3 regions of the Hydrogenophaga pseudoflava genome follow, and region 2 is predicted to be linked to each of the others. Evidence: predicted binding sites of a transcription regulator. Region 2 holds the regulator's gene; each other region holds the start of a gene.

Region 1 (10,139 bases), 1.8 Mb from region 2:
CTACAACGTCACCGGCCTGGCCTGGTCGGGCCGCGGAACGATCAAGCGCGTGGATGTGAGCGTGGACGGCGGCCGCAACTGGCGCACCGCGCGCATCGAAGGCCCGGTGCTGCCCAAGGCGCTGACGCGTTTCAACATCGACTGGGTGTGGGATGGCAAGCCCGCCATCCTGCAGGCCCGCGCCATCGACAGCACGGGCTATGTGCAGCCCAAGATCAACCAGCTGCGCGCGGTGCGCGGCACACGGTCGGTCTACCACCAGAACGCGATCCAGAGCTGGCTGGTCGGTGAAAACGGCGAAGTCTCCAACGTGCAGGTGTACTAAATGAAACCCACCCCCGTCGCTTATTCACTTCGTGTAAACGCATCCCCCCTCAAGGGGGCAAAGCCTGTCGCCCGGCCAAGCCGGTTCGACGGCTTTCTTGGCCTGTCTCGCGGCGTCGCTGCGCTCGCCTTGGGTCTGGCTTCGGCTTCGGCGTTTGCACAGGACAAACCCTGGGCGAACATGGGCCGTGACGCCACGCCGGCCGAGGTCAAGGCCTGGGACATCGACGTGCGCCCCGACTTCAAGGGCCTGCCGGCCGGTGCGGGCAGCGTCTCGCTGGGTGAGACGGTGTGGGAGTCGCGCTGCGCCTCCTGCCATGGTTCCTTCGGCGAATCCAACGAGGTGTTCACGCCCATCATCGGCGGTACCACGAAGAAAGACATCGAGACCGGGCGCGTGGCCGCGCTGGTGGAGGGTGCCAAGAGCACCGCACCGCAGAAGACCACCATGATGAAGGTGGCCACGCTCTCCACGCTGTGGGACTACATCAACCGGGCGATGCCCTGGAACAACCCCAAGACGCTCAAGCCCGACGAGGTCTACGGCGTCACGGCCTACCTGCTGAGCCTGGCCGAAGTGGTGCCGCCCGACTTCACACTGAGCGACAAGAACATCGCCGAGGTGCAGCAGCGCATGCCCAACCGCAACGGCATGGTGTTCCACGAGCCACTGTGGAAGGTCAATGGCAAGGGCGACGTGAAGAACGTGGCCTGCATGAAGGACTGCGCGGTGGACCCCAAGGTGCATTCCTTCCTGCCCGACTTCGCGCGCGACGCGCACGGCAACATCCAGCAGCAGAACCGCGTGATCGGTCCGGTGCGTGGCGCCGACACCACCCAGCCCGCGCCCAAGGGGCTGATCGGTGCTGCCGCGGCCGCCACCGTGGCACCCGCCGCGCCGGCGGCCGGCAAGGGCACGAACGTCAGCAGCCTGCTGGCGGCCAACGCCTGCACCGCCTGCCACGGCGTGAAGAACAAGATCGTCGGCCCCGGCTTCAACGAGATCGCCGCCAAGCACAAGGGCCGGGCCGATGCCGAGGCCTACCTGGTGGGCAAGATCAAGTCCGGTGGTTCGGGGGTGTGGGGCGCGGTGCCCATGCCGCCCCAGCCCCAGATCAAGGACGACGACGCCAAGGCCATCGCGCAGTGGATCGCCGCCGGTGCGAAGTGAGTCAATGACAAGCCAGATTGAATATTCGGATTTACTCGTAAACCCCATTCTTCCCATCACAAGGAGCCACTACCCTATGACCATGCACCTTTCCCGAATCGTCGTGTCGGCGGCCGCGCTGCTGTCGTGTGCCGGCGCCTTTGCGGTCGACGCCGCCGCCGCCAAGGCCCTGGCCACCAAGAGCGCCTGCCTGGCCTGCCACGCGGTCGACAAGAAGCTGGTGGGCCCTGCCTACAAGGAAGTGGCCGCCAAGCACAAGGGCCAGGCCGACGCCGTGGCCGTGGTGGCCGCGCGCATCAAGTCCGGCGGTTCGGGTCTGTACGGCGCGGTGCCCATGCCGCCCCAGCCCGCCCTGAAGGACGACGAGCTGAAACTGCTTGCCGAGTGGGTGCTGGCCGGCGCTCCCGACAAATAATCTCCCATCCCTCTTTTCACCAGGAGTTCAAGATGAACCAATCCCGTCGCACCGCCCTCAAGTCCACCGGCGCGTTCGCCACGCTGGTCTCGCTGGGCATCGTCACCCAGAGCCAGGCCCAGGCCGCCGTCGACCAGGCCAGCTTCCAGGTCAAGACGCTGGAAGACGCACTCAAGGCCATCGGTGGCACGCCCGCCACCAGCGACCAGGTGTCGGTGGTGTCGCCCGACATCGCCGAGAACGGCGCCGTGGTGCCCGTGGGCGCCACCAGCAAGCTGCCCAACACCACCGAGATGTACCTGATCGTCGAGAAGAACCCGACCCCGCTGTCGTGCGGCTTCATGATCCCGGCCGGCACCGCCGCCGACGTGCAGACCCGCCTGAAGATGGGCCAGAGCACCAACGTGATCGCCGTGGTCAAGGCCGACGGCAAGCTCTTCTCGGCCACCAAGGAAACCAAGGTGACCCTGGGTGGCTGCGGCGGCTGACCCGCCCCGAACCTCCCGAACCTTCCCCCATTTCATTGAATTGACAGGAGTCCATCATGGCTGATCCGATGCGCATCCGTGCCGCCCTCGCCGGCGACGAAACCACCGTTCGCGTGCTGATGTCCCACCCCATGGAACCCGGTACCCGCAAAGACGCGGCCGGCGCCCTCATTCCCGCCCACTTCATCAAGGACCTGGAAGCCACCCACAACGGCAAGACCGTGCTCAAGGCCATGTTCAGCGGCTCGGTGTCGCAGAACCCCTTCCTGTCCTTCAAGTTCAAGGGCGCGGCCAAGGGCGACAAGGTCGTGGTGAAGTGGGTCGACAACAAGGGCGATTCGCGCACCGACGAAGCGGCGATCGCCTGACACCCCGCCGCGCTTCGCGCGACCCCCTCCAGGGGGCGTCACCTGCGGCCCGGCGGAGCCGGTTCCGCGGTGACCGCTGGCAGCACGCCGCTGCCACTGCCTTCCACAACAACAGGAGATGACCCATGAAATTCGACGCTCGCCACGCTGCCCTTCTGATGGGTGGCGTTTTCGCGCTGGGTGCGGTGCATGCCCAGGGCAACGCCGCGCTGGACGGCATCAACAAATACCGCGAGATGCTGCAGGACGGCAACCCGGCCGAACTTTTCGAGATGAAGGGTGAGGAACTGTGGAAGCAGAAGCGCGGGCCGAAGAACGCCTCGCTGGAGCAGTGCGACCTGGGCAAGGGCCCCGGTGTGCTCAAGGGCGCCTTCACCGAGCTGCCGCGCTACTTCAAGGACACCGGCAAGGTCATGGACCTGGAGACGCGTCTGATCCACTGCATGGTCACGCTGCAGGGCCTCAACGAGGCCGAGCTGTACAAGGCCGCGCCTTCGATCGGAAAAGGCGAGGGCGCCAACCTGGTGGCCATCACCACCTATGTGGCGACCCAGTCCAAAGGTGAGCGGTTCAACCTGTCGCAAACGCATGCCCAGGAAAAGACCATGTACGAGGTGGGCAAGCGCCTGTTCTTCCAGCGCGGCGGCCCGCACGACTTTGCCTGCTCGTCCTGCCACGGCGTCGACGGTGGCCGCATCCGCCTGCAGGAGCTGCCCAACCTGACCAAGAACCCGGGCGACGGTGTGGGGGTGGCCGCCTGGCCGGCCTACCGCGTGTCGAACTCGCAGATGTGGACCATGCAGAAGCGCCTGAACGACTGCTACCGCCAGCAGCGCTTCCCCGAGCCCAAGTTCGGCAGCGACGCCACCATCGCGCTGCAGGTGTACATGGGTGTGAACGCCAAGGGCGCCGAGTCCATCGTGCCGGCCATCAAGCGCTGATCCGCAGGAGACGACCCATGAAAAAGACCTTTGCCATCGCCCTGTTCCCCCTGACCGTCCTGGCGCTGGGCGCCTGTTCCACCGGCGGTGCCGGTGCCGACTACGACCAGGTGCACGCCAGTGTCGTGAAAGCCTCGTTCCAGCCCAACGGCATCGCCACGCTGGACTACCTCAAGCAGGACGAAGCCAACCGCCTGTGCAGCGCCGCCGACGTGGCTGGCAAGCCGCTGGACGAGAAGACCGCCAAGGCCATCGAGGCCGACGCGCTCAAGACCATCAAGATGCCCAGCGACGGCAAGTTCATCGGTGACTGGAAGGAGGGCGAGAAGATCGCCCAGAGCGGCCGCGGCCTGACCTGGACCGACAAGGCCACCGACGTCAACGGCGGCAACTGCTACAACTGCCACCAGATGGACAAGAAGGAAATCTCCTTCGGCAACCTCGGCCCCAGCCTCTACAACTACGGCAAGCTGCGGGGCGTGAGCGATCCGGATGCGCCGGCCTCCAAGGCCATCGTGGAATACACCTGGGGCAAGCTGTGGAACTCGCGCGCCTACAACGCGTGTTCGCAGATGCCGCGCGCCGGCCACAAGGGCATCCTGAGCGAGAAGAACCTCAAGGACGTGATGGCCCTGCTGCTGGACCCCAAGTCGCCGGTCAACCAGTGACCGGCCGGGCCCGCGCCGGTGCAAGCCGGCGCGGGCCCTCCGGCCAAAAAAATTTGACTCAAATATCAGTGTGCAATTGAGAAGGAATGTTTATGAGCTTCAGCCGTCGTGAATTCATGCAGGTGCTGGCCGTCGCCAGTGCGGGCGGCATGGCCCTGAACCACAAGGACGTGCTGGCCGCCAAGCCTGGCGCGGGACAGGCGCTGTACGACCTGCCGAAGTTCGGCAACGTCAGCTTCCTGCACTTCACCGACTGCCATGCGCAGCTCACGCCCATCCACTTCCGCGAGCCCAACGTGAACCTGGGCGTGGCCGACGCCGTGGGCCGGCCGCCGCACATCGTGGGCGAGGCGCTGCTCAAGCACTTCAAGATCCGCCCCGGCACCGCCGAGGCGCACGCCTTCACCTACCTCAACTTCGAGAAGGCCGCGAAGACCTACGGCAAGGTCGGCGGTTTCGCGCACCTGGCCACCCTGGTCAAGATGCTCAAGGCCAGCCGCCCGCATGCCATGCTGCTCGATGGCGGCGACACCTGGCAGGGCAGTGCCACCGCGCTGTGGACCAACGGCCAGGACATGGTCGACGCCTGCAAGCTGCTGGGCGTGAACGCCATGTGCCCGCACTGGGAGTTCACCCTGGGCGAGCAGCGCGTCAAGGAGATCATCGAGAAGGACTTCGCCGGCCAGCTGGACTTCCTGGCGCAGAACGTCAAGACCAACGACTTCGGCGACCCGGTGTTCAAGCCCTACGTCATCAAGGAAATGAACGGCGTGCCCGTCGCCGTGATCGGCCAGGCCTTCCCCTACACCCCGATCGCCAACCCGCGCTACATGGTGCCCAACTGGGAGTTCGGCATCCAGGACGAGAACATGCAGAAGATGGTCGACGAGGTGCGCGCCAAGGGGGCGCAGGCCGTGGTCGTCATCTCGCACAACGGCATGGACGTGGACATCAAGATGGCCTCGCGCGTGACCGGCATCGACGCCATCCTGGGCGGCCACACGCACGACGGCATGCCCGCGCCGCTGGTGGTCAAGAACGCCAAGGGCCAGACCCTGGTGACCAACGCCGGCTCCAACAGCAAGTTCCTGGGCGTGCTGGACTTCGATGTGCGCGGTGGCAAGGTGCAGGACTTCCGCTACAAGCTGCTGCCCGTGTTCGCCAACCTGCTGCCGGCCGACAAGGAGATGCAGGCCTACATCGACAAGGTGCGCGCGCCCTACAAGGCCAAACTCGACGAGACGCTGGCCGTGTCCGAAGGCCTGCTGTACCGCCGTGGCAACTTCAACGGTTCGTGGGACCAGCTCATCGTGGACGCGCTGATGGAAGTCAAGGGCGCCGACATGGCGTTTTCGCCGGGCTTCCGCTGGGGCACGACCATCCTGCCGGGGCAGGCCATCACGCGCGAACTGATGATGGACCAGGTGGCCATCACCTACCCGACCAGCACGCTGACCGAAATGAGCGGCGAGACCATCAAGACCGTGCTGGAAGACGTCTGCGACAACCTGTTCAACCCCGACCCCTACTACCAGCAGGGTGGTGACATGGTGCGCGTGGGCGGGCTGGCCTACACCTGCGACCCGAATGCGGGTTCGGGCAAACGCATCAGCAACATGATGCTCAATGGCAAGGCGATCGAAGCCAGCAAGACCTACAAGGTGGCGGGCTGGGCGCCGGTGGCCGAAGGCGCCAAGGGCGAGCCGATCTGGGATGTAATGGAGGCCTACTTCAAAAACCACAAGACCATCGCGCCGCGCAAGATCAACACGCCCAAGCTGGTGGGCATGCAGGGCAACCCCGGCATGGTGGTCTGAGGTTCAGTCGCGCGATTCCAGCGCGCGGTTCAGGCGCAGCGCGCCAAGCGTGCAGGCTGCGCCCGAGAGCAGGTACAGGCTGACGAAGGCGAGTCCGAAGTGGGCCGACAGGCCCAGCGCCACCAGCGGTGCGAAGGCGGCGCCGAACAGCCAGGCCAGGTCGGACGTGAGCGCCGCACCGGTGTAGCGGAAGCGCGGCGCGAAGTTGGCCGTGACCGTGCCCGAGGCCTGGCCGTAGGACAGGCCCAGCAGGACGAAGCCGATCAGGATGAACAGGTCCTGGCCCACTTCGCCCCCGTTGAGCAACATGGGCGCGAAGCCGCTGAACACGCCGATCAGCACGGCCAGGCTGCCCAGGGTCGTGCGGCGGCCGTAGCGGTCGGCCAGCCAGCCCGAGGCGACGATGGCCCCGGCGCACAGGAAGGCGCCCGCGATCTGCACCACCAGGAAGCCGGTCACCGGCTGCTGGGCGTAGATGTGGATCCACGACAGCGGGAACACCGTGACGATGTGGAACAGCGCGTAGCTGGCCAGCGCGGCAAACGCGCCGATGAACACGTTGTGACCCTGCGAGCCCAGCAGTTCACGGGTGGACACGGGTTCGAACTCCTGCCGGTCCAGCAGGCCTTCTTCCTCGTGGGCGCTCACCAGCTGCAGGCGGGCGAACAGCGCCACCACGTTGATGGCGAAGGCCACAAAGAAGGGGTAGCGCCAGCCCCAGCTGAGGAAGTCCTCCTGCGACAGGCTGCTGGTCAGGTAGGCGAACAGGCCGGCGGCCAGCACGAAGCCCAGCGGCGCACCGAGCTGGCCGAGCATGGCGTACCAGCCGCGCCGGCCAGCGGGTGCGTTCAGCGCCAGCAGCGAGGGCAGGCCGTCCCATGAGCCGCCCAGCGCCAGGCCCTGGCCCAGACGCAGCACGGTCAGCAGCACGATGGCGGCGGCGCCCAGGCTGGCGTGGCCCGGCAGGAAGGCCATGCCGGCGGTGCAGGTGCCCAGCACGAAGAGGGCGAGGGTGAGCTTGGTGGCGCGGCCCCAGCGGCGCTGCACCGCCATCGACAGCACCGTGCCGATGGGGCGGGTGACGAAGGCCAGCGCGAAGATGCCGAAGGCGAACAGGGTGCCGTCCAGCCGGCTCAGGTGCGGGAAGAACACCGCCGGGAACACCAGCACCGAGGCGATGCCGAAGACGAAAAAGTCGAAGTATTCCGAGGTCCGTCCGATCACCACGCCGACGGCGATGTCGCCCGGGCTGGTGTGTTCGTGGGTCGGGGCGGCGGCGGGCTGGCGGGGCGCGGCGCCGGGCTTTTCAAGGGTGTGGCTGGGCATGTGGGGATTCCGGAGAGCCGATTTTGTGCGACCCCTATATCGTGACTCGAAGTCCGGCGCATTGACATAGGACAAAACGTCCAATCGAAAACGCTGCGGAAAGCCGATACATTCCCGCCGATTCCGCAACTGGGGTTTTCCCGGTTCGGCTTGTCGAGAAACCCTCCTGCTCCGCATGCGCCCCACCACACCCCTCCGTCTCGCCGCCTTACCCCTGCTCGCCAGCCTGCTGACGGGCTGCAGCAAGCTGGTCGTGCTCAACCCCGCCGGCGACGTGGCCGCCCAGCAGGGCGACCTGGTCGTGATCGCCACCGTGCTGATGCTGCTGATCATCGTGCCGGTGATCGCGCTGACCCTGTGGTTCGCCTGGCGCTACCGCCAGGGCAGCCGGCACGCCGAGACCGACTACGCGCCCGACTGGCACCACTCGACCAAGCTGGAACTGGTGATCTGGGCCGCGCCGCTGGTGATCATCATCGCGCTGGGGGCCATCACCTGGATCACCACCCACAAGCTCGACCCCTACCGCCCGCTCGACCGCATCTCCGAGCAGAAGGCCCTGCCCGAGAACGTGAAGCCGCTGGAGGTGCAGGTGGTGTCGCTGGACTGGAAGTGGCTGTTCGTTCTGCCCGAGCAGGGCATCGCCACCGTCAACGAGCTGGCCGCGCCGGTGGACCGCCCGATCCGCTTCACGCTGACCTCCAGCACCACCATGAACGCGTTCTACGTGCCCGACCTGGCCGGCATGATCTACACCATGCCCGGCATGCAGACCGAGCTGAACGCGGTGATCAACCAGCCCGGCGTGTTCCGCGGCATGTCTTCGCACTACAGCGGCGCCGGCTTCTCGGGCATGAACTTCCGCTTCCACGGCCTGAGCGAACAGGACTTCGAGCAGTGGGTGGCCAGGGCCAAGGCCGAGGGCCAGCCGCTGACCCGCCAGGCCTACCTGGCGCTCGCCAAGCCCAGCGAGCGCCACCCGGTGGAGCGCTTCTCGTCGGTCGAAGCCGGCCTGTTCGACCGCGTGGTGGGCCTCTGCGTGGAAGAGGGCAAGACCTGCATGCACCAGGTGATGGCGCTCGACGCCTCGCGCAACCGCGCCCACCGCAGCGCCCGCGCCCTCGAAGCCGCCGCCGCGCAGGAGATCTGCTCTGCCGACGACACGCTGCCCACGTTCACCGCCCGCCCCTGAGCACCCACCGAACCGTTCACCCAAGACACCGCCATGTCCGCTGATCCTTCTTCCGTTACCAACCACTGGCTGCTGGGGCGCCTGACCTGGGACTCGATCCCGATGACGCACGAGCCCATCCTGCTGTGGACCTTCGTGGCCGTGGTGCTGGGTGGCCTGGGCGTGCTCGCCCTGCTGACGAAATTCCGCCTGTGGGGCCCGCTGTGGCGCGACTGGTTCTGCAGCATCGACCACAAGAAGATCGGCATCATGTACATGATCCTGGGCCTGGTGATGCTGCTGCGCGGCTTCGCCGACGCGATCATGATGCGCCTGCACCAGGCCATGGCCTTTGGCGACAACCTGGGCTACCTGCCTCCGCACCACTACGACCAGATCTTCACCGCCCACGGCGTGATCATGATCTTCTTCGTGGCCATGCCCCTGGTCACCGGGCTGATGAACTACCTGGTGCCGCTGCAGATCGGCGCGCGCGACGTCGCGTTCCCGTTCCTCAACAACTTCAGCTTCTGGATGACCACCGCCGGCGCGGTGCTGGTGATGGTCTCGCTGTTCCTGGGCGAGTTCTCCACCTCGGGCTGGCTGGCGCTGTCCAACCTCGGCGCGCAGAACCCCGGCGTGGGGCTGGACTACTACATCTGGTCGCTGCAGATCGCCGGGGTGGGCACCACGCTCTCGGGCATCAACCTGCTGGTGACCATCGTGAAGATGCGCGCACCGGGCATGGGCCTGATGCGCATGCCGGTCTTCACCTGGACCGCGCTGTGCACCAACGCGCTGATCGTCGCGTCCTTCCCCATCCTCACCGCCGCGCTGGTGCTGATGAGCCTGGACCGCTACGTCGGCACCAACTTCTTCACCAACGAGCTGGGTGGCAACCCCATGCTCTACGTGAACCTGATCTGGATCTGGGGCCACCCCGAGGTCTACATCCTGATCCTGCCGGTGTTCGGCGTCTTCTCCGAGGTGGTCGCCACCTTCAGCGGCAAGCGCCTGTTCGGCTACACGTCGATGGTCTACGCCACGGTCTGCATCACCATCCTGTCCTACCTGGTGTGGCTGCACCACTTCTTCACCATGGGCTCGGGCGCCAGCGTGAACTCGTTCTTCGGGATCACCACCATGATCATCTCGATCCCCACGGGCGCGAAGATCTTCAACTGGCTGTTCACCATGTACCGCGGCCGCATCCGCTTCGAGGTGCCGATGCTGTGGACCGTGGGCTTCATGGTGACCTTCGTCGTCGGCGGCATGACCGGCGTGCTGCTGGCCGTGCCCTCGGCCGACTTCGTGCTGCACAACTCGCTGTTCCTGATCGCGCACTTCCACAACGTGATCATCGGCGGCGTGGTGTTCGGCCTGTTCGCCGGCATGGTGTACTGGTTCCCCAAGGCCTTCGGCTTCCGGCTCGACGACTTCTGGGGCCGCG
Region 2 (10,139 bases):
TGCTGCGCCTGGGGCGCGACACCCGGTTTGCCCAGATCGTGGCGCTGATGGAAAAGGCCTCCACCGAGAAGCCGCGCCTGGCCGTTTTGGCCGACCGCATTGCGGCGCCATTCCTCGTGCTCGTGCTGGCGGCGGCCGCGCTCGCGTTTGCATACTGGTGGCAGATCGACCACTCGAAGGCGCTGGCCGTCGCCGTGGCTGTGCTGATCGTGACCTGTCCCTGCGCCTTGTCGCTGGCCACGCCGGCGGCCATGCTGAGTTCCGCCGGGGCTCTGGCCCGGCGCGGCATTCTGGTGCGCCGTCTGCAGGCGTTCGAGACGCTGGCGGAGGTGGGGGCGGTGGTGTTCGACAAGACCGGAACGCTCACCCACGACCGTCTGGCGCTGACGGGTCAGCGGGTCCGTGAGGGGGTTGACCACCGGCAGGTGCTGGCGCTGGCTGCCGCCATGGCGGAAGGCTCGCTGCACCCGGTGTCCCGCGCCATCGCCGCATCTGCGCGAGATGCAGGCGTGTCCACCGAGCGGGCAGATTTGAACGAGGTGACCGAGGTGGCAGGGCAGGGGTTGTCTGCCCGGAGCGCGCACGGCGACCTGCTCCGTATGGGGTCGGCGGCCTTCTGTGGCCTAGCCGGTGACGGCATGGAAGCGCCTGCAGGCCGTGTGCACCTGTCGGACGCGCAGGGGTGGCTGGCGAGTTTTGACCTGAGCGAAGGGGTGCGCGAGGACGCGGCCCCGGCCGTGGCGGCCCTGCACCAGTCCGGGCTGCGCACCTGGCTGCTGTCGGGCGACCGGGAAGCGGCCGCCCGGGCGGTGGGGCAGACGGTGGGGGTGCAGAACGTAGTGGCAGGTGCCTCACCCGAGCAGAAGCTGGCGCAGATCGAGTCCATGCAGTCGCAGGGGCTGCGGGTGGCGATGGTGGGTGATGGTCTCAACGATGGTCCGGTGCTCGCCAGGGCCGACACCTCGTTCGCACTCGGTCATGCGGCGCCCTTGGCGCAGGCGCAATCCGACTTCATCCTTCAGGGCGGCAAGGTCCAGGACGTGGTGTTGACCTTGCGGCAGGCCCGGTTCACGATGCGCATCGTTCGTCAGAACCTCGTATGGGCCGCGCTGTACAACCTGGTGTGCGTCCCTCTGGCACTGGTCGGCTGGATGCCGCCGTGGCTGGCCGGTCTGGGGATGGCGGGCAGTTCGTTGCTGGTGATCCTCAACGCGCTGCGGCTGGCCGCGTCGCCGCGTGAGCAGACCGGCGCCTGAACCGGCTCTTGGCGTTTCAGATTGAGATTATTTCAAGGAGCCGACATGGACATCCTGTATCTGTTGATACCCGTCTCTATCGTGCTGGTCTTCGCGATCATCGGCGTGTTCTGGTGGGCACTGCACGCCGGTCAGTTCGACAACGTCGAGCGCGAGGGCGAGCGCATTCTTAGAGGCGATTGACGTAAGTCAAGGCGTTCACTGGGTTACATGTGGACACTTCGCCGGTGGCATTAATGAGGAGTTCTGTATGTCCGTAACAACAAAGACCGGCCAACCGGCGGTCTACAACGACAGCGTCGTCCGTTGGTTCTCCATTGCAGCCGTGATTTACGGCGTGGTGGGCATGCTGGTGGGCGTCATCATCGCGGCCCAGCTGACCTGGCCCGAGCTCAACATGGGGATCGAATGGATCACCTACGGCCGCCTGCGGCCGCTGCACACGAACGCCGTGATCTTCGCCTTTGGCGGTTGCGTGCTGTTCGCCACGAGCTACTACGTTGTCCAGCGGACGTGCCACACACCGTTGTTTCTCAACAAGCTGGCGTGGTTCACCTTCATCGGCTGGAACATCGTCATCGTCTCGGCGGTGATCACCCTGCCGATGGGCTACACCAGCGGCAAGGAATACGCCGAACTGGAGTGGCCGATTGACCTGCTGATTGCCGTGACCTGGGTGGCCTATGCCATCGTGTTCTTCGGCACGGTCGGCATCCGCAAGGTCAAGCACATCTACGTGGCCAACTGGTTCTTCGGCGCTTTCATCATCGCCGTGGCCCTGCTGCACATTGTCAACAGCGCGGCCCTGCCGGTGAGTCTGTTCAAGTCCTACTCGGCCTACGCCGGCGTGCAGGACGCGATGGTGCAATGGTGGTACGGCCACAATGCCGTGGGCTTCTTCCTGACCGCAGCCTTCCTGGGCATGATGTATTACTTCATCCCCAAGCAGGCCGAGCGTCCGGTTTACTCGTACCGCCTGTCGATCGTGCACTTCTGGGCCCTGATCTTCACCTACATGTGGGCGGGCCCCCACCACCTGCACTACACCGCGCTGCCCGACTGGGCCCAGTCGGTCGGAATGGTGTTCTCCCTCATCCTGCTGGCCCCCAGCTGGGGCGGCATGATCAACGGCATCATGACCCTCTCGGGTGCTTGGCACAAACTGCGTGACGACCCCATCCTGCGCTTCCTGATCGTGTCCCTGTCGTTCTACGGCATGTCCACCTTCGAAGGCCCGATGATGTCCATCAAGACCGTCAACGCCCTGTCGCACTACACCGACTGGACCGTGGGCCACGTGCACTCCGGCGCCCTGGGCTGGGTGGGTCTGGTGTCCATGGGTTCGCTGTACTACCTGATCCCGCGCCTGTTCGGCCAGAAGAAGATGTACTCGGTGCCCGCCATCGAACTGCACTTCTGGATCGCCACCATCGGCATCGTGCTGTACATCGCTGCGATGTGGATTGCCGGTGTGATGCAAGGCCTGATGTGGCGCTCGGTCAACCCCGACGGCAGCCTGACCTACACCTTCGTCGAGTCGGTGAAAGCCACCTTCCCGTTCTATGTGATCCGCCTGGTCGGTGGTGTGCTGTACCTGACCGGCATGATCGTGATGCTCTGGAACGTGATCATGACTGCGCTGCAGGGCAAGGCCCACAACGCCCCGGTCATGGCCGTCAACCCTGCCCACGCCTGAGGAGAAGAACAACATGGCCAGCAATGAACACCTGAGCGGACACGCTCGGATCGAGACCAGCAACTTCCTGATGATCGTCCTGATCACCCTCGTGGTGGCTGTCGGCGGTCTGGTGGAAATCGTGCCGCTGTTCTTCCAGAAGTCCACCACCCAGCCGATCGAAGGTCTCAAGCCTTACACCGCGCTGCAGGTGGCCGGTCGCGATGTCTACGTCAAGGAAGGTTGCTACAACTGCCATTCGCAGATGATCCGTCCCTTCCAAGCCGAGACGCTGCGTTACGGCCCCTACTCGGTGGCCGGCGAATACGTGTACGACCACCCCTTCCAGTGGGGTTCGAAGCGCACCGGTCCGGACCTGCACCGCGTCGGTGGCCGCTACAGCGACGAGTGGCACCGTGCCCACCTGAACAACCCACGCGACGTGGTCCCCGAGTCCAACATGCCTGCATACCCCTGGCTGGCCGAAAAGACGGTCGACGCCGATGGCATTCCTGCCCGCATGAAGGCCCTGCGCACCCTGGGTGCGCCGTACAGCGACGAAGAAATCGCCAAGTCCGTGGAAGAGGTCAAGGGCAAGACCGAGCAGGATGCCGTGATCGCCTACCTGCAGGTGCTGGGTACCGCACGCAGTGCCGCCAAGCTCGCGCCTGCAGCCGCTGCTCCTGCGGCTGAGGCTGAGGCTGCAGCACCGGCGGCCGACGGCAAGACCCAATAAGGGGCGAGACCATGGACATCAACGATCTTCGCAGCATCGTCACGACGATCAGCCTGCTGACCTTTGTCGGCATCCTGGTCTGGGCCTGGTCCAAACGCAATCAGCGCGATTTCGAGGAGGCGGCCCAGCTGCCTTTCCAGGACGACTGAGCGATTGCGGAACGAACACGAGAAAACATCATGAGCGACTTCATCAGCGACTTCTGGCACCTCTACGTGGCCGGTATCACGCTCGTCAGCATCATCGCCTGCGCGGTGCTGCTGTACATCAGCGGCACGACCAAGGCTGCCACCCACGCCGACAACACCACGGGACACGTATGGGACGGTGACCTGCGTGAGATGAACAACCCCCTTCCCAAATGGTGGGTGTACCTGTTCATCATCACCGTGGTCTTTGCCCTCGTGTACGGCGCCCTTTACCCGATGTTTGGCAAGTTCCAGGGTGCCCTGGGCTGGTCGTCCCAGGGGCAGCACGCCGCAGAGGTGAAAAAGGTCGAGGACGCCATTGCCCCGATCTATGCGAAGTACAACGGCATGAAGCCGGAGGAGATCGCGGCCGACGCCCAGGCGATGGCTATTGGCGAGCGCCTGTTCATGAACTACTGCGCCCAGTGCCATGGTTCCGACGCCCGCGGCGCCAAGTCCTTCCCCAACCTTGCCGATGGCGACTGGCTGGGTGGTTCCGATCACGCCTACATCAAGACCACGATTGCACAGGGTCGTACCGGCGTCATGCCCCCGATGGCTGCGGCTGTGGGTGGTCCTGAAGACGTCAAGGACGTGGCCCACTACGTGCTCAGCCTCTCCGGCAGTCCGAGCGATTCGGTTCGTGCTTCGCAGGGCAAGGCCAAGTTCGCAGCTTGCGCGGCGTGCCACGGCCCCGAGGGCAAAGGCATGGCAGCGGTGGGTGCGCCCAACCTGACCGACGGCGTCTGGCTGCATGGCTGGGGCGAAGAGGCGATCATTCGTGCCGTCAACAATGGTTTCAACAACCACATGCCGCCGCAGGCCGCGCTGCTGAACGAAGCTCAGATCAACGTGCTGGCTTCCTATGTCTGGGGTTTGTCCAACAAGCCTGCCTCCAAGCAGTGATGGACTGAAGCCAGTTACTTCTCTCCCGCCGGGTCATCCGTGAGTTCTCCAGCGCCAGACGCCACAAGTACCGTTAAGCCTCCCGTGATTCCCATCGTTCCCGAGACGCCGAAAGGTGTCCCGGAGGACGATGAGGTGATGGTTTCCCTCTACGCCTCGCGAAAGAAGATCCATCCCCGTTCGGTGTCCGGGTTGTTCTCAAAGTGGCGCTGGGCGCTGGTCTGGTTCACCCAGATCATCTTTTACGGATTGCCCTGGCTGGAGTGGAACGCCCGCCAAGCGGTGCTCTTCGATCTCGAAGCGCGCCGCTTCTATATTTTTGGTCTGGTCCTTTACCCGCAGGACTTCATCTACCTGACAGGACTGCTGGTCATCTCCGCGCTGGCGCTGTTCCTGTTCACTGCGGTCGCCGGTCGCCTCTGGTGCGGCTATGCCTGCCCCCAGACCGTCTACACCGAGATCTTTCTGTGGATCGAGAAGAAGGTGGAGGGGGACCGGTCGGCGCGGATCCGGCTGGACGAATCGAGCCTGGACGCCCGCAAGTTCGGCAAGCGTTCGCTCAAACACGCCCTGTGGGTCCTGTTCGCCCTCTGGACCGGCTTCACGTTCGTTGGCTACTTCACACCCATCCGGGAACTGGCGAGTCTGAGCCTGGCCGCTTCACTGGGGCCCTGGCAGACCTTCTGGATCTTCTTCTACGGCTTCGCGACCTACGGCAACGCGGGCTTCATGCGCGAGCAGGTCTGCAAGTACATGTGTCCCTACGCCCGCTTCCAGAGCGCCATGTTCGACAAGGACACGATGATCGTGACCTACGACAAGGCGCGTGGGGAGCCGCGCGGAGCACGTTCGAAGAAAGCCGACCCCAAGGCCCTGGGCCTTGGGGCTTGCGTCGACTGCACGCTTTGCGTGCAGGTCTGTCCAACGGGCATCGATATCCGCAATGGACTGCAGTACGAATGCATTGGCTGTGGTGCCTGCATTGATGTCTGTGATGAGGTGATGGACAAGGTGGGCTATCCGCGGGGACTGGTCAAGTACTCGACGCAGAACGGCATGGCCAAGGGCTGGACCCGTGAGCAGATGGTCCGTCACGCTTTCCGTCCCAGGGTGCTCGTCTACTCCAGCGTTCTGGCGGTCATCACCCTGGCTGTGTTTGTCAGCCTCTTCCTGCGCACGCCGCTGAAAGTTGATGTGATTCGCGACCGTGGCGCGCTGGCGCGCATGGTGGAGCAGGGGCGCATCGAAAACGTGTTCCGCCTGCAGATCATGAATGCGACCGAGTCGCCGCAGCGCTACCAGATCAGCGTCGACGGTCTTGAGGGCGTGATGATCGCGTCGGAAACCGAGGTGGAAGTGCTTTCCACGGAAGTGCGTTCCGCCGCCGTGCGGGTGCAGCTCCCGCCCAACGCCGCGCCCGCCGGGTCGCACCCGATACGGTTCACCGTCCGGTCCACCGCCGCTGATGCGTCCGAGGTGGTGGAGAAGGCGGTCTTCATCGTTCCGCGCTAAACTGAAATTACACGCCTTATGGAACAAGTCATGTCAGCAATACCTCGTCCAGTCGACCGCGCGCCAAGCACGCCCTGGTGGAAAGTCCCGCACATGTGGATGGTGGTGGGAGGTCCTTTGCTGGTGATCGTTGCCGGCTTGGTCACCGTGGTCATCGCGGTGAAGAATCCGGACCCTGTGCTCAACAAGTCCGACTACGAAAGGGATCTTGCGGCGGCTCAGCGGCTGGAAGGGCAGGCCAAGGTCGATGCGATGGCCAAGTTGCAGCCGGCCCATCAGGCCCGCAATCACGCCGCCTCTCCCGTCGTCCCGGCGGCACCCTCCAAGTAGGACGCCACACCGCCGGATGTGACAACACAGGAGTGAAGGAGACGCATCATGAATGCTCAGCGGTGGATGTGGATAGCCTGGCCTGCCTTTCTGGTGGCTGCTGTGCTTGAGATGGTTGTTTTCGCCATGGTCGACCCTGGTGATCTCCATTGGTTCGGCAGCCCCCTGGAGTTGTCTCGCCAAGCCATCTACACCTTGGCGTTCTTTGTGTTCTGGGGCGTCACCATGGCATCGAGCGCGCTGACCACCCTGTTGTCCATGTCTCCGTTCGAAGTCAACCGCTGCCCGGTTCCCGAAGCGGAGCGCCCCCGGGACTGCGCCCGCAACGGCGGGTGCGGCTAACCCTCGGATTGCACACAAAGAGAAACCCCGCTCAGGCCTTGGGCCCAAGCGGGGTTTCTTTCGTTCAAACGCCCAGACTCAACGGCAGCTCTGAGGGTTCACGATCTGCTTGAGTGCATCGGTGTTCTTGATGTGTACGTAGCGTTGTTTGACTTCGATGGTGCCTTCCTCAACGAACTTCGAGAAAGTCCTGCTCACGGTCTCGAGCTTCATGCCCAGGTAACTTCCAATCTCCTCCCGGGTCATCCGAAGGATGAGCTCTGACTGCGAGAAACCTCGTGCATGCAGACGCTGGACGAGATTGAGAAGGAACGCTGCGAGACGTTCCTCGGCACGCATGCTGCCCAGCAGCAGCATGACACTGTGATCGCGGACGATTTCCCGGCTCATGATCTTGTGGACATGGTGTTGCAGTGTGGTGAACTCCCGCGAGAGTTCCTCGACCTGGTCAAACGGCATCACACAGACCTCGGCGTCCTCAAGCGCAATCGCGTCGCAGGAATGGCGGTCGCTGACGATGCCGTCCATGCCGATGATTTCTCCGGTCATCTGGAAGCCGGTGACCTGGTCTCGCCCATCGGCCGTGGTCACGCAGGTTTTGAAGAAGCCCGAGCGCACTGCGTAGAGCGAAGTGAACTTGTCGCCGGTGTTGAACAGCGCGGTTCCCCGCTTGATCCTCCTGCGCGTGGAGATCACGGTGTCCAGCTTGCCCATTTCCTCGGGATTGAGGCCCATTGGCAAACACAACTCCCGAAGGTTGCAGCTGGAACAGGCGACTTTGATGCTGTGAATGTCCATAAATCTTCCAGATTTCTCCCGAAGCTTAACGCATGGCCACAAGTGCCAGCAAGGCGGGCGCGCTCATCCTCGTTGCACGCATGGGGGAAAACCCGGGGCTTGGACGGCCCTTGATCTTGATCAAGGGTGCGATTTCTGCCTTGGTGCACATTCGCGCTGAGAACTGGAGAATTGTTTGTGAGTCACGCCATTTCAGACGAATTGCTCAAGCGATTCGACATCCCGGGGCCCCGCTACACCTCGTACCCCACCGCGGACCGCTTTGTAGAAGCGTTCACGGAGAGCGACTACATCCAGGCGCTGGAACAGCGTCGGGCAGGCTCGCTCGCGCTGCCGTTGTCGCTGTACGTCCATATTCCTTTCTGCGAGTCCGTTTGCTACTACTGTGCCTGCAACAAGGTCATTACCAAGCACCACGAGAGGGCTGCGGAGTACCTGCGGTATCTGTCGCGTGAGGTGGAGTTGCAGGTGCAGCATTTCGGCAAGGGGCATGCCGTGTCCCAGCTGCATCTGGGAGGAGGGACGCCGACCTTCCTGTCCGACGCCGAGCTGGAAGATCTGCTGACGATGATCCGGCGCAACTTCACTCTCGTGCCCGGAGGCGAGTACTCCATTGAGGTCGACCCCCGCACCGTGACGGACCAGCGTTTGCAGACCCTGGCCAGGCTGGGGTTCAACCGCCTGAGTTTCGGTGTCCAGGATTTCGATCCTGCTGTTCAGAAAGCGGTGCACCGGGTGCAGCCGGCCGAACAGGTGTTCGCACTGGTCGAGACAGCCCGCAAGATCGGGTTTGAGTCGGTCAACGTGGACCTCATTTATGGGCTGCCGCTGCAGACCCCTGAGTCGTTTGCCCGTACGCTTGCCCAAGTCAACCAGTTGCGCCCCGACCGCATCGCGCTGTATGCCTACGCGCATCTTCCGGCGCGTTTCAAGCCGCAACGGCGAATCGTCGCTGCCGAACTGCCCAGCGCGGGAGACAAGCTGTCGATGCTGTCGGCTTCGCTGGATGCCATGAGTGATGCGGGGTATGTCTATGTCGGCATGGATCACTTTGCGCTGCCCACGGATGCGCTGGCGGTGGCCAAGCGTCAAGGGCGCCTGCACCGGAATTTCCAGGGCTACAGCACGCAGCCGGATTGCGACCTGATCGCTTTGGGTGTCTCGGCCATCGGCCGCATCGGCGCGACCTACAGCCAGAACGCCAAGACGATCGAGGAGTACTACGATGCGCTGGACCAGGGCCGGCTGCCGATCGTGCGCGGGCTGGCACTGACCAGGGACGACCTGCTGCGCCGCTCCGTGATCATGTCGCTGATGTGTCAGGGTCAGCTTCAGTTCGAATCGATCAACCTGGGGCACTTGATCGACTGCAAGAGCTACTTTGCGCGCGAGTTGGAGGTACTGGCTGGCTATGCCGAACACGGACTGGTTCGCATCGACGACTCAGGTGTGGAGGTGACGCCATCGGGCTGGTATCTGGTTCGCGCCATTGCCATGGTTTTCGACAAAAACCTGCAGGTCGACCAGGACCGGGCGCGTTTCTCCAAGATCATCTGACTCGCGTGGTTTCGAACCGGCGCGAGGGCTGCGACTGCTAGAGTTCTGCCATGCAAACATCCATGGCACTCACCGCACTGTTCATGGGGATCGCTGGTGGTCCCCATTGTGTCGCCATGTGTGGTGCCGCGTGTGCGGGCATCAGTCGTGGCGGGACCGGGCGCCAGAGCACTTCGGCTCTGCTGACCTTCCAGGCCGGACGACTGCTTGGCTACTCCCTCTTCGGGGCGATTGCAGCAGGCTCGGTGCAAGGCCTGGCCTGGCTGGGAACCAACACCTCGGTGATCCGGCCGGTCTGGACCATGTTTCACGTGGCAGCCATGCTGCTTGGTTTGGTGCTGATCTGGCAGGCTCGCCAGCCAGCATGGCTCGACGGGCTGGCCCAAGGCGTCTGGCGCAGGACGCGACCAGTGTTCGGACGCCTGGGGGCCAAGGCTCCCGCGGTGCTCGGCGTCGCGTGGGCCCTGATGCCATGCGGGTTGCTGTATTCCGCGCTGATGGTCGCCTCTTTGTCGGCCGACGCGATGGAGGGCGCGACGATCATGGCGCTGTTCTCTGCTGGGACATCACTGTCATTGACCATCGGTCCCTGGCTATTGCTGCGTTTACGAGGCGACGGCTCGGGTGGCTGGGGCATCCGGCTGGCAGGTATTGCACTGGCCGCCACCTCCGGTTGGGCGCTCTGGATGGGAATCACCGATCCCACCGGTCTGTGGTGCGCGTGAGCCTCTCAGCTTGAACGTCCTGGCAGGGTTGCCAGAACCAGGCCCAGCAAGGCGATACCAAAAGCAAGCATCTGGACGGTGCTGAGGGTTTCACCCATGAACAGCACACCGATG
Region 3 (10,139 bases), 2.3 Mb from region 2:
ACCCACGGTGGCGTCCGGCGGCAAGACCGCCACCTACCTGGGCAAGCGCTACCAGCTGCAGTACAGCTACCGCGCCGAGACGCAGTACGTGGCCGGCGAGTTCTACTGGAAGGTCGAGCGCGGCCAGGTGACCGAGAACTCGGACTACGCCAGCGGCCAGCACCTGCTGTCACTGGAGAAGTCGCGGGACGAGTGGACCTGGTCGGTGGGCGAGCGGCTGGACAGCGCCACGGTGGCCAAGGCGTTCAAGCTGGACCAGAAGAAGGACCTCTTCAAGCGCGGCGACGCGACGCCCCTGAGCAGCGACGGCTGGTCGGTCGGCAAGGTGGTCCTGTTCGTGGTGGCCGTACTGATCGTGGTGATGCTCGAGCGGGGCTGCGACGACTGCGATCCCCAGGTCGAGAACTGCAGCTCCACCTCCGGCCGCTGGGGCGGCGGCTCCTACGGCGGCAGTTCCAGCGGCGGCTGGCACAAGTAAAACGGATATTCCCTTTCCCCATTTCTACAGGAGCAAGCACATGGACATTGAATGGCTCAGGCCCGCAGCGTTTCTGGGATCGATCCTGTTCGCGCTGATCGGCGTGCTGGTGTTCTGGATCAGCTTCATCGTGATCGACAAGCTCACGCCCTACGACCTCTGGAAGGAGCTGGTCGAGAACCGCAACATGGCGCTGGGCCTGGTGGTGGCGGCGATGTCGCTGGGCATCTCGATCATCGTGGCCGCCGCGATCAGTGGGTGACCCCCCGCGCCGCCTGCGGCGTCACCCCCCAGGGGGCGTCGTCTGCGGCCCGGCGGAGCCGGTTCCGCGACGACCTTGACCGCTCGTGCCTGCGCGACTGCCAACGAACGTGACCACTGAAACCGAACCAACCAGCCACGCCCCCGGCCCGGTCGAAATCGCGCTGCTGGCCAGCGTCTTTCTCGTGGCCGCTTGCGGCCTGGTGTACGAGCTCGCGGCGGCGGCGCTGGCGTCCTACGTGCTCGGCGACTCGGTGTTGCAGTTCTCCACCGTCATCGGCACCTACCTGTTCGCCATGGGCATCGGCAGCTGGCTTTCGCGCCACATCGAGCGCCAGCTGCCCGCGCAGTTCCTGCGCATCGAGCTGCTGATCGCGTTGATCGGCGGCCTGCTGCCGGCGCTGCTGTTCCTGGCCAACGCCTACCTGCCCGGGGCCTTCCGCGGGCTGCTCTACGGGCTGGTGCTGCTGGTGGGCACGCTGGTGGGGCTGGAGATCCCGCTGGTGATGCGCATCCTGCGCCGCCACGTGGTGCTCAAGGACCTGGTGTCGCAGGTGCTGACCTTCGACTACCTGGGCGCGCTCGCGGTGTCGATCGCCTTCCCGCTCTGGCTGGTGCCGCAGCTGGGCCTGGCGCGCACCGGTCTGCTGTTCGGCCTGATGAACGCGGCCGTGGCCTTCTGGGCGCTGTGGCTGTTCCGGCACGAGATCCGCGCACGCGCGGCGCACGCGGCGTCGGCCGTGCTGGTGCTGGCGGCGCTGCTGGTGGCCTGGGCGCTGGCCGACCGCATCACCACCGCCGCCGAAGACCGCTTCTTTGAAGACAAGGTGGTGCTGGCCGAGACCTCACCCTGGCAGCGCATCGTGCTCACGCGCGGGCCCCAGGGCCACCGGCTGTTCCTCAACGGCAACCTGCAGTTCGCCGAAAGCGACGAGTACCGCTACCACGAGGCCCTGGTGCACCCGGTGATGTCGGCCTACGCGCGCGGGGGCGGTGCGCCGCGGCGCGTGGCGGTGCTGGGCGGTGGCGACGGCATGGCGGTGCGCGAGGTGCTGCGCTACCCCGGCGTGCAGCAGGTGACCCTGGTCGAGCTGGACCCGGCGATGACGAGGCTGTTCTCCAGCGACGCCGCGCTGCGCCGCCTCAACGCCGACGCCCTGCGCTCGCCGCGCGTGCAGATCGTCAACACCGACGCCTTCCGCTGGCTGGAGGAAGGCATCGACATGTTCGACGTGATCGTGGTGGACTTTCCCGACCCGACCAATTTCTCGGTCGGCAAGCTCTACACCGAGTCCTTCTACGCGCTGCTGTCGCGGCGCCTGTCGGCCAGCGGTTTTGCGGTCGTGCAGACCACCTCGCCGCTGGTGGCGCGCCAGAGCTACTGGACGGTGGCGACCACCATCGAGGCCGCCGGCCTGCGCACCGCGCCGTACCACGCGCACGTGCCCAGCTTCGGTGAGTGGGGTTTCATCGTCGCCAGCCACCGGCCGTTCACGCCGTCCGTCACACCGCTGCCCGAGGGCCTGCGCTTCCTCACGCCCCAGACCCTGCCGCTGCTGTTCGACTTCCCGGCCGACATGGCGCGGATGACCACCGAGGTGAACCGCCTGTCGAACCAGGTGCTGGTGCACACCTACGAAACGGAATGGGGAAAGGTCTCGAAGTGAAGGCCCCATGTCTCTGACGCGGCGCGACTGCCTGGGCTGGCTGGGCGCGTCGGCGGGGGCGGGCCTGCTCGGCTGCCAGCCGGCGCCGAGCGAGGTGACGGGCGGCTTCACCGGACCCGACCCGGCGCGCGGCCACCGCTGGCGCGATGCGGCGCTGGCCCAGCCGGCCGCACAGCGCCGCGCCGACGTGCTGGTGCTCGGCGGTGGCGTGTCCGGGCTGGCGGCGGCGCGGGCGCTGACGATGGCCGGCATCGACGACTTCGCGCTGCTGGAACTGGAGCCCGAGGCCGGCGGCAATGCGCGTGCCGGGCGGCTGGGTGGTCTGGCCTGTCCACTGGGCGCGCACTACCTGCCCGTGCCCTCGGACGACGCGCCCGAGCTGCAGGGCTGGCTGGAGCAGATCGGCCTGCGCCAGCGCGTGGCCGGCCGCTGGGTCTACGACGAGCGCCACCTCTGCCACAGCCCGCAGGAGCGGCTGTTCTGGAACGGGGGCTGGCAGGACGGCCTGCTGCCGCTGGACGGCGTGGCCGCGTCCACGCTGGAGCAGTACCGGCGCCTGAGCCGCCTGATCGACGAGGCCCGGCGCGCGCAGCGCTACGCCATGCCGGCCGTGCGCCTGCCCGTGACCGACGCCGTGCGCGCGCTCTGGGCGCAGAGTTTTGCGCAGTGGCTCGACAGCCACGGCCTGAACGACCCGCAGCTGCGCTGGTACCTCGACTACGCCTGCCGCGACGACTACGGTGCCGGCGCCGCCCGCGTGTCGGCCTGGGCCGGCATCCACTACTTCGCCAGCCGCCACGGCTTTCCCGCGCCGGGCGAGGAGGGCGAGGCCGAGCCGCTGCTGACCTGGCCCGAGGGCAACGCCTGGCTGGTGCAGCGGCTGGCCGCGGGGCTGGGCGAGCGGCTGCGCGCGGGGCAGGGCGTGCTGCGCGTGCGCCCGGGGCGCGAGGGTGTAACCGTCGACAGCCTGTCGATGGCCGACGGGCGGATCACCCGCTGGCAGGCCCGCGCCGTGGTGGTGGCGCTGCCGGTGTTCATCGCGCGGCGCGTGATCGATCCGCTGCCGCCGGTGGTGGCGACGCGCGCGGAGGGTCTGCCGCTGGCGCCCTGGGCCGTGGTCAACCTGCTGCTCCAGGAGGCGCCGAAGGACCGCGGCGGCGCGCACCCGGGCTGGGACAACGTGACCTACGGCAGCGCCGGTCTGGGCTACGTCGACGCCAGCCACCAGTCGCTGCAACGCGTGGCCGGGCCGCGCGTGTGGACCTGGTACCTGCCGCTGGGCGACGAGCCGCAGGCGCGCCAGGCGCTGCTGGATCTGCCCTGGACCCACTGGCGCGACCGCGCGCTGGCCGAGCTGTCGCAGCCGCACCCGGACCTGCCGGCGCTGGTGCGCGAGGTGGCGGTGACGCGCTACGGCCACGCCATGGCCATGCCGGCGCCCGGCTCGCTGTACGAGGGGCCGTGGCACGACGACCGGCTGGCGTTCGCCCACGCCGACTGGGCGGGCTATTCGGTGTTTGAAGAGGCCTTCACGCGCGGCCACCTGGCCGGGCAACACATCGCGCGCCGGCTGCGCGGCTGAACGGTCCTGGGCGGGTCAGGCCGGGGGTGCCGCGCCGCGTTCGACCGCACGCCGCAGCGCCTCGTCCGGCTCGAACAGCGCCAGCAGCGCCGTCATCAGCTGCTCGGCGCGCGCCGAGTGGTCGGTGCCGAAGTTGCAGACGTACACGTCTAGGCTCACGCTGCGCGACTCGGGCCAGGTGTGCACGCACAGGTGCGACTCGGCCAGCAGCACGGTGGCGGTGACGCCGCCCGGGCCCTGTAGCGTGTCAGGAAAGCGGTGGCCCAGCTGCGCCACCGCCTGCAGCCCGCTGGTCTGCACCCGCTGCACGCAGGCGGCCAGCAACCGGTCGGCGTCGGTCAGCCAGGCCAGCTCGCAGCGGCAGCCGCGCAGATCGGCGGTCAGGTGCAGGCCGTTCACGTCGCTCAGGCGGCGAAGATGGCCTCGGTGCTGGCGAAGCCCTTGACTTCGATCGGGTTGCCGAAGGGGTCGCAGAAGAACATGGTCCACTGCTCGCCGGGCTGGCCCTCGAAGCGCACCTGCGGCGGCAGCACGAAGTCCACGCCGGCGGCGGTCAGGCGCTCGGCCAGCGCGCGCCACGCCGGCAGCAGCAGCACCAGGCCGAAGTGCGGCATGGGCACCAGGTGCTCACCCACCCGGCCGGTGCGCGTGGTCTTGAAGGGCTCGCCCAGGTGCAGCGAGATCTGGTGGCTGAAGAAGTCGAAGTCGACCCAGGTATCGGTGCTGCGCCCTTCGGTGCAGCCGAGCACGCCGCCGTAGAAGCGCCGGGCCTCGTCCAGGTCGGTGACGTGGAAGGCGAAGTGGAACAGGCTTCGGGCGGGCAGCGTGCTGGAGGTCATCCGCGCAGGATATCAGCGCTGTGTCGGGTCGGCGGCCTTCTGGTCGAACTTCAGGAAATACTGGCGCGCCATCGCGACCAGCTGGGCATCGCTGGGGTGGTCGCTGTTGACCACGTCGACCACGGCCTTGTCCACCACGTGCGCGTTGTGCTTGCACCAGTCGCGGAACTCGATCTTGGCGCTGGCCGGACCGGTCAGCAGCACCTCGGACACCCCGTCCAGCGAGGCGGCGATGGCCTTGAAGAAGTCCTTGTCGGCGCCGACGTGCCCGTGCTTGGGCGTGTGCTGCTGGCGCGCCTTGACGCGCTGCGCCTCGATGTGCTCCTTGTCGAACATCAGCACGTGGGCCTGGCTGTGGTCCATCCAGACGACGGCGTGGAATGTGGTCATGCAAAGTACTCCTGAAAAAAGTGAGGAAAGAAAAAAGATCAGTAGCCGGCCGGCTTGGTGGCGCCGCTGGCCTGTTCGGCCTTGTCCTGGCAGGCCACACAGCGCAGGGCCACCGGGTTGGCGTGCAGGCGGGCGGTGGCGATCGCATCGCCGCAGTCCACGCACAGGCCGTAGCTGCCGTCGGCCACGCGCTGCAGCGCCTCGTCGATGGCGACCAGCTCGGCCGACTCGCGCTCTTCCATGGCAAACGCCAGGTCGCGTTCGGCATCGGCCTGCGCCCAGTCGTCGCTTTCGGTCTCGCGCGCGTTGGCCGCGGCCTCGGCGCGGCCGATCTTGCCGCCACGCTGCGCCCGCAACTGCGCCAGCACGTCGGCGCGCATGGCCTGCAGCTGCTGCCGGAAGGTGTCGGAAATGGGGGTGTTCATGGGTTCTCCTCGTGTGTGGGTTCTGGGTCGAGTGGGTCCTGCGACCACGGTTTCATGGTGCGCCCGACTGTGTGTGACTGCCTTGATCGACGTCAAGCCCGCCACCGTTCGGGCCGGTTGCCAAAGGGAAATCCCCGGCGGAAAACGCCGCGTTCCCCCGCAGAATCGACGCTTTCATTCTCAAAAATCTGCAGGAGAAAGAACGATGTCCGCTGTCGACTACAGCCGCTACCAGACCCTCGACATCACGCGCCGCGGCCCGACCGTGGACGGCGTGCCCTCGGTGCTGGACATCCGCATGAAGGCCGACGGCCCCGGCGGCAACGGCAAGCTGCCCACCGCCGGCCACGAGGGTCACTGGGAACTGAGCGAGATCTGGCGCGACGTGGGCCGCGACGACAGCGTGCGCTGCGCCGTACTGCGCGGCAGTGGCATGGGCTTCTCGGGCGGTGGCGACCTCGCGCTGGTGCAGGACATGGCGACCGACTTCGAGGTCCGCACGCGGGTCTGGAAGGAGGCGCGCGACCTGGTCTACAACGTCATCAACTGCGACAAGCCCATCGTCAGCGCCATGCACGGCCCGGCCGTGGGCGCCGGCCTGGTGGCGGGCCTGCTGGCGGACATCTCGATTGCCGCGAAAAGCGCGAAGATCGTCGACGGCCACACCCGCCTGGGCGTGGCAGCGGGCGACCACGCCGCCATCGTCTGGCCGCTGCTGTGCGGCCTGGCCAAGGCCAAGTACTACCTGATGCTGTGCGACCCGATCAGCGGCGAGGAGGCCGAGCGCATCGGCCTGGTGTCGCTGGCCGTCGACGACGACGCGCTGCTGGACAAGGCCTGGGAGGTCGCGGATCGCCTCGCCTCGGGCAGCCAGACCGCCATCCGCTGGACCAAGTACTCGCTGAACAACTGGCTGCGCCAGGCCGGCCCGGCCTTCGACACCTCGCTGGCGCTCGAATTCATGGGTTTTGCCGGACCGGATGTGCGCGAAGGTGTGGCATCCTTGCGCGAGCGCCGTGCGCCGCGTTACGGTGCCGACACCTGACCATGTTCCACCAGGAGACCGCCATGAGCGACACCAGCGGATTCGGCAAGTTCGTCCCCGGTTTCGAGTTCCTGCAGAACCTCGCGGGGCAGGCCGCCGGCGGCGTCGCGGAGGGCCTGGGCAAGAGCCTGCCGCAGATGCCCAACCTGGGCCACTGGGTGGCGCCGACCTTCAACGTCGAGGACTTGGAAAAGCGCATCGAGGAATTGAAGGCGGTGCAGTTCTGGCTCGACCAGAACGCCAAGGCCCTGGGCGCGACCGTCCAGGCGCTGGAGGTGCAGAAGATGTCGCTGGCCACGCTCAAGGCGATGAACTTCAACCTCGGCGATGTGGCCAACGCGCTCAAGCTCAAGGCGGCCGACACGGTGTCGGGCCTTACCGGCAAGGTGCCGACACAGTTCGCGGGGCTGGAGATTCCCGAGCGCACCTACGGCAACCCCGGCGCCCCGTCCGAGGCGGCCGAACCGGCTCCGGGGCCCGCCGCGCAGCCCAAACCCCGCAAACCCGCCGCCAAGGCCGCGGCGCCGGCCGATGCCGCACAGGGCGTGGTCGATCCCATGGCCTGGTGGGGGGCGTTGTCGCAGCAGTTCCAGCAGATCGCCAGCACCGCGATGAAGGACATGGCCAAGCAGGGCGCGCTGGACGCCACGCGCAACGTCGCCAGCGGGCTGACCGAGCAAGCGGTCAAGACCGCCACGGGCATGGCCGCCAAGGCCGGTCGCTCGGTGGGTGACACCGTCGGCCGCGCGGCCGGCATGGGCTCGGCGGCGGTGCGGGCCGTCACCGGCGGTTCGTCGCCTGCGGAAAAGCCGGCGACCGCCAGAAAACCCGCACCGAAGGCCCGCCGCGCCGCACCCAAGAAGGTTGCCGCGAAGAAACCTGCCACGAAGGCGGCACCTGCGGCGCCCACACAGCCTCTGGGCGCGGGCGACTGGCCCATGCCTACCGCGTTTTTCCCCGGTTTTCTGCCGGCCTCCGGTGCCGCCGCCAAAAAATCGCCCGCCGCCAATGCCCCTGCGACCAAGAAGACCGCTGTCCGCAAGACCGCGGCCAAGAAGGCCCCGCGCCGTCGCTGAACTCCGGGAAGGTCTGCCACCGCCATGAAGCTGTTTCCCTACGCCCACGCGACCCACCCGCAGTGGCGCATGGCCGCGGCCCTGGTGCTGGCCCAGCTGCGCGCGCAGATGGCCCTGCCAGCCTACGCCGCCACGCCGTCGCTCGGTCTGCTCTACATCACCGACCACTACGCCACCCAGGCGCAGGCCATCCTCGACCACCTGAGCGCCGAGCTGCCCGAGATCACCGACTGGTCCGGCACCGTGGGGGTTGGCATCGCGGCCAACAACGTCGAGTACTTCGACGAACCTGCGCTGGCGGTCATGCTGTGCGACCTCAGCCCCGACCAGTACCGCGTCTTCAGCGGTGTCGCGCCGCTGCCGGCCAGCGGCAGCGAGCCGTCGGGCTTCGTCGCGCACACGGCGCTGCTGCACGCCGACCCGGGCGCGCACGACCTGGGTGAGCTGGTGGCCGAGGTCGCCGACCGCACGCAGTCGGGTTACGTCTTCGGTGGCCTGGTGGGCAGCCGCTCGGCCAGCGTGCAGTTCGCCGCCAGCAGCGCCGGCCACCTGCGGGGGCAGGGGGCGGTGGGCGGGGTGTTCAGCGGCGGCATCAGCGGTGTGGCTTTCGGTCCGGAGGTGGAGCTGATCTCGCGCGTGACCCAGGGCGCGCAGCCGATCGACCGCGAACGCACGATCACCGCGGTCGAGGGCAACCTGGTGCTGGAACTCGACGGCGAACCCGCGCTGGACGTGCTGCTGCGCGAGCTGGGAGTGTCGCTGGCGCAGCCGCAGCAGGCGATGGAGCGGCTGCGCCGCACCCTGGTCGGTCTCACGCTGCCGCAGCACCTGCTGGCCGATGCGCCCGCGCAGCGCCATGCGCGCGGCCAGTTCGGCCCGGAGGTCATGGTGCGCCACATCATCGGGCTGGACCCGGCCCGCCACGGCGTGGCGGTGGCCGAGCACCCGCCGCTGGGCGCGCGGCTGGCCTTCTGTGAGCGCCACATGCAGGCAGCGCGCGCCGACCTGATCCGCGTCTGCAGCGAGATCCGCGAAGAACTGGAGCCCGAGACCCTGGGCATGGGCTCCAGCATGGTGGCGGCCGACCCCGAACCGGTGGCGGCGCGCCACATCGTCGGCGCCCTCTACGTCAGCTGCTCGGGCCGTGGGGGGCTGCACTTCGGGGCGCCCAGCGCCGAGCTGCAGATCGTGCGCCGCGCGCTGGGCGACGTGCCGCTGGTGGGCTTCTTCGCCGGCGGCGAGATCGCACACCAGCAGCTCTACGGTTACACCGGTGTGCTGACGGTGTTCACGGCGCCGGCGGTTTAGCGGCTGCCTGACGCGCCCGCGCGCGTTCGAGCGAGCGGTTGGCATCCAGCACGTGCAGGCCGTACATGTCGGCAAACTCGTTGATGCCCTTGCCACTGGCCTCGAAGGCGCGCAGCAGGGCGTCTTCGCGGGCAGCGCGGGCGCTGACCTCGGCCAGCGCGTCGCGGCTGATCTGGTTCACCTCTTCGTCGCGGCCATGCACGCGCTGCAGGTACTCGTCGGGTGAGAGGCCCGAGGCCTCGTAGGCCTTGAGGATGCGCTGGCGCAGCTTGGGGCGCAGGTCCTCGCGACTGCGCGCGCCGCGGCGGCGGAACACCTCGATCAGCGCGTGGTGCACCTGCTCGGGCGTCAGCGCCTCCACCGGCTGGCCGCTGAGATCGTGGCGCTGCTGGCCCGAGGCGATCACCGTGAGGTAGCGGGTGGAGCGCGCGTGCAGCGCCAGCGCGGCCTTCAGGCTGTCCTTCTCCAGCACCCCGGGGTGAGCGGCCAGCAGGTCTTCAAAGATGCCGCGCTTGAGGGGCAGCGGTGTCTCGCCGAACAGCACCGGGCAGAGCGAGGCCAGCTGGTCCAGCACGGGGTGCTGGCGCGCAGGTGCCGCCTGGGCGGGACGCTCGGCACTGGCCGCTCCTGGGGCCTGCGGGCGCCGGCCACCGCCGTTGCGGCCGCCTTGATTGCCACCATTGCGGCCGCCGCGTGGCCGATCGTTGCGGCGCGGCGGGCGGGCGTCACTGGGGGGCTGGGTGGCAGGGCTTTCTGCGGGCGCCGCAGCGGCGTTGTCGGGCGTGTCGTGGTCGGCGGAAGCGGTCATGTCGAAGCAGAAATGAAACAGCCCGGGTTCCGGGCAAGCCCGACATCATGCCAGCACGGGCAAAGACAGCCTTCACCGTCGCAGCCGACTGAAGGCCTCGAACTCCCAGCTGCGCATCGCCAGCACCAGCGTGTAGCCCTCGCGGTCCTTCTGCGCCAGCTTCTGGTCGGTCTGGTGCTGCTGCGCGAAGTCCTGCGCCACCTTCTGCAGTCTTTCAAGGAACACCGGCGCCAGTGCGCGGCTGACCGAGCCGTGCACCA

Evidence for each region. Region 2 encodes FNR, which switches genes on or off when oxygen is low (the NO sensors DNR and NnrR bind a similar motif). Its sites were predicted from a motif close to TTGATNNNNATCAA; they were not measured.
Region 1: a site for FNR is predicted at 7,580-7,593, ahead of cyoA (ubiquinol oxidase subunit II). Genes of this name have one in related genera too.
Region 3: a site for FNR is predicted at 5,725-5,738, ahead of HPF_RS02790 (TraR/DksA family transcriptional regulator). Genes of this name have one in related genera too.

The regions. Positions count from the first base shown of each region.
Region 1 covers NZ_CP037867.1:1,277,667-1,287,805, forward strand. Annotated here, with positions in the region: gene soxC (sulfite dehydrogenase) at 1-325, shown strand, start outside; gene HPF_RS06255 (c-type cytochrome) at 506-1,495, shown strand; gene HPF_RS06260 (c-type cytochrome) at 1,578-1,910, shown strand; gene soxY (thiosulfate oxidation carrier protein SoxY) at 1,943-2,398, shown strand; gene soxZ (thiosulfate oxidation carrier complex protein SoxZ) at 2,455-2,766, shown strand; gene soxA (sulfur oxidation c-type cytochrome SoxA) at 2,892-3,707, shown strand; gene soxX (sulfur oxidation c-type cytochrome SoxX) at 3,725-4,375, shown strand; gene soxB (thiosulfohydrolase SoxB) at 4,468-6,192, shown strand; gene HPF_RS06290 (MFS transporter) at 6,196-7,518, opposite strand; gene cyoA (ubiquinol oxidase subunit II) at 7,694-8,710, shown strand; gene cyoB (cytochrome o ubiquinol oxidase subunit I) at 8,744-10,139, shown strand, end outside.
Region 2 covers NZ_CP037867.1:3,127,339-3,137,477, reverse strand. Annotated here, with positions in the region: gene HPF_RS15015 (heavy metal translocating P-type ATPase) at 1-1,256, shown strand, start outside; gene ccoS (cbb3-type cytochrome oxidase assembly protein CcoS) at 1,302-1,439, shown strand; gene ccoN (cytochrome-c oxidase, cbb3-type subunit I) at 1,507-2,952, shown strand; gene ccoO (cytochrome-c oxidase, cbb3-type subunit II) at 2,966-3,667, shown strand; gene HPF_RS14995 (cbb3-type cytochrome oxidase subunit 3) at 3,679-3,816, shown strand; gene ccoP (cytochrome-c oxidase, cbb3-type subunit III) at 3,847-4,761, shown strand; gene ccoG (cytochrome c oxidase accessory protein CcoG) at 4,900-6,273, shown strand; gene HPF_RS14980 (FixH family protein) at 6,367-6,603, shown strand; gene HPF_RS14975 (hypothetical protein) at 6,652-6,945, shown strand; gene fnr (fumarate/nitrate reduction transcriptional regulator Fnr) at 7,024-7,743, opposite strand; gene hemN (oxygen-independent coproporphyrinogen III oxidase) at 7,921-9,300, shown strand; gene HPF_RS14960 (sulfite exporter TauE/SafE family protein) at 9,351-10,025, shown strand; gene HPF_RS14955 (DMT family transporter) at 10,031-10,139, opposite strand, start outside.
Region 3 covers NZ_CP037867.1:543,283-553,421, forward strand. Annotated here, with positions in the region: gene HPF_RS02755 (DUF4178 domain-containing protein) at 1-478, shown strand, start outside; gene HPF_RS02760 (DUF350 domain-containing protein) at 519-740, shown strand; gene HPF_RS02765 (polyamine aminopropyltransferase) at 850-2,406, shown strand; gene HPF_RS02770 (flavin monoamine oxidase family protein) at 2,414-3,988, shown strand; gene HPF_RS02775 (S-adenosylmethionine decarboxylase family protein) at 4,004-4,387, opposite strand; gene HPF_RS02780 (VOC family protein) at 4,393-4,827, opposite strand; gene HPF_RS02785 (hypothetical protein) at 4,840-5,217, opposite strand; gene HPF_RS02790 (TraR/DksA family transcriptional regulator) at 5,256-5,642, opposite strand; gene HPF_RS02795 (enoyl-CoA hydratase/isomerase family protein) at 5,848-6,687, shown strand; gene HPF_RS02800 (PhaM family polyhydroxyalkanoate granule multifunctional regulatory protein) at 6,711-7,763, shown strand; gene HPF_RS02805 (FIST signal transduction protein) at 7,788-9,071, shown strand; gene HPF_RS02810 (ProQ/FINO family protein) at 9,052-9,879, opposite strand; gene HPF_RS02815 (helix-turn-helix domain-containing protein) at 9,952-10,139, opposite strand, start outside.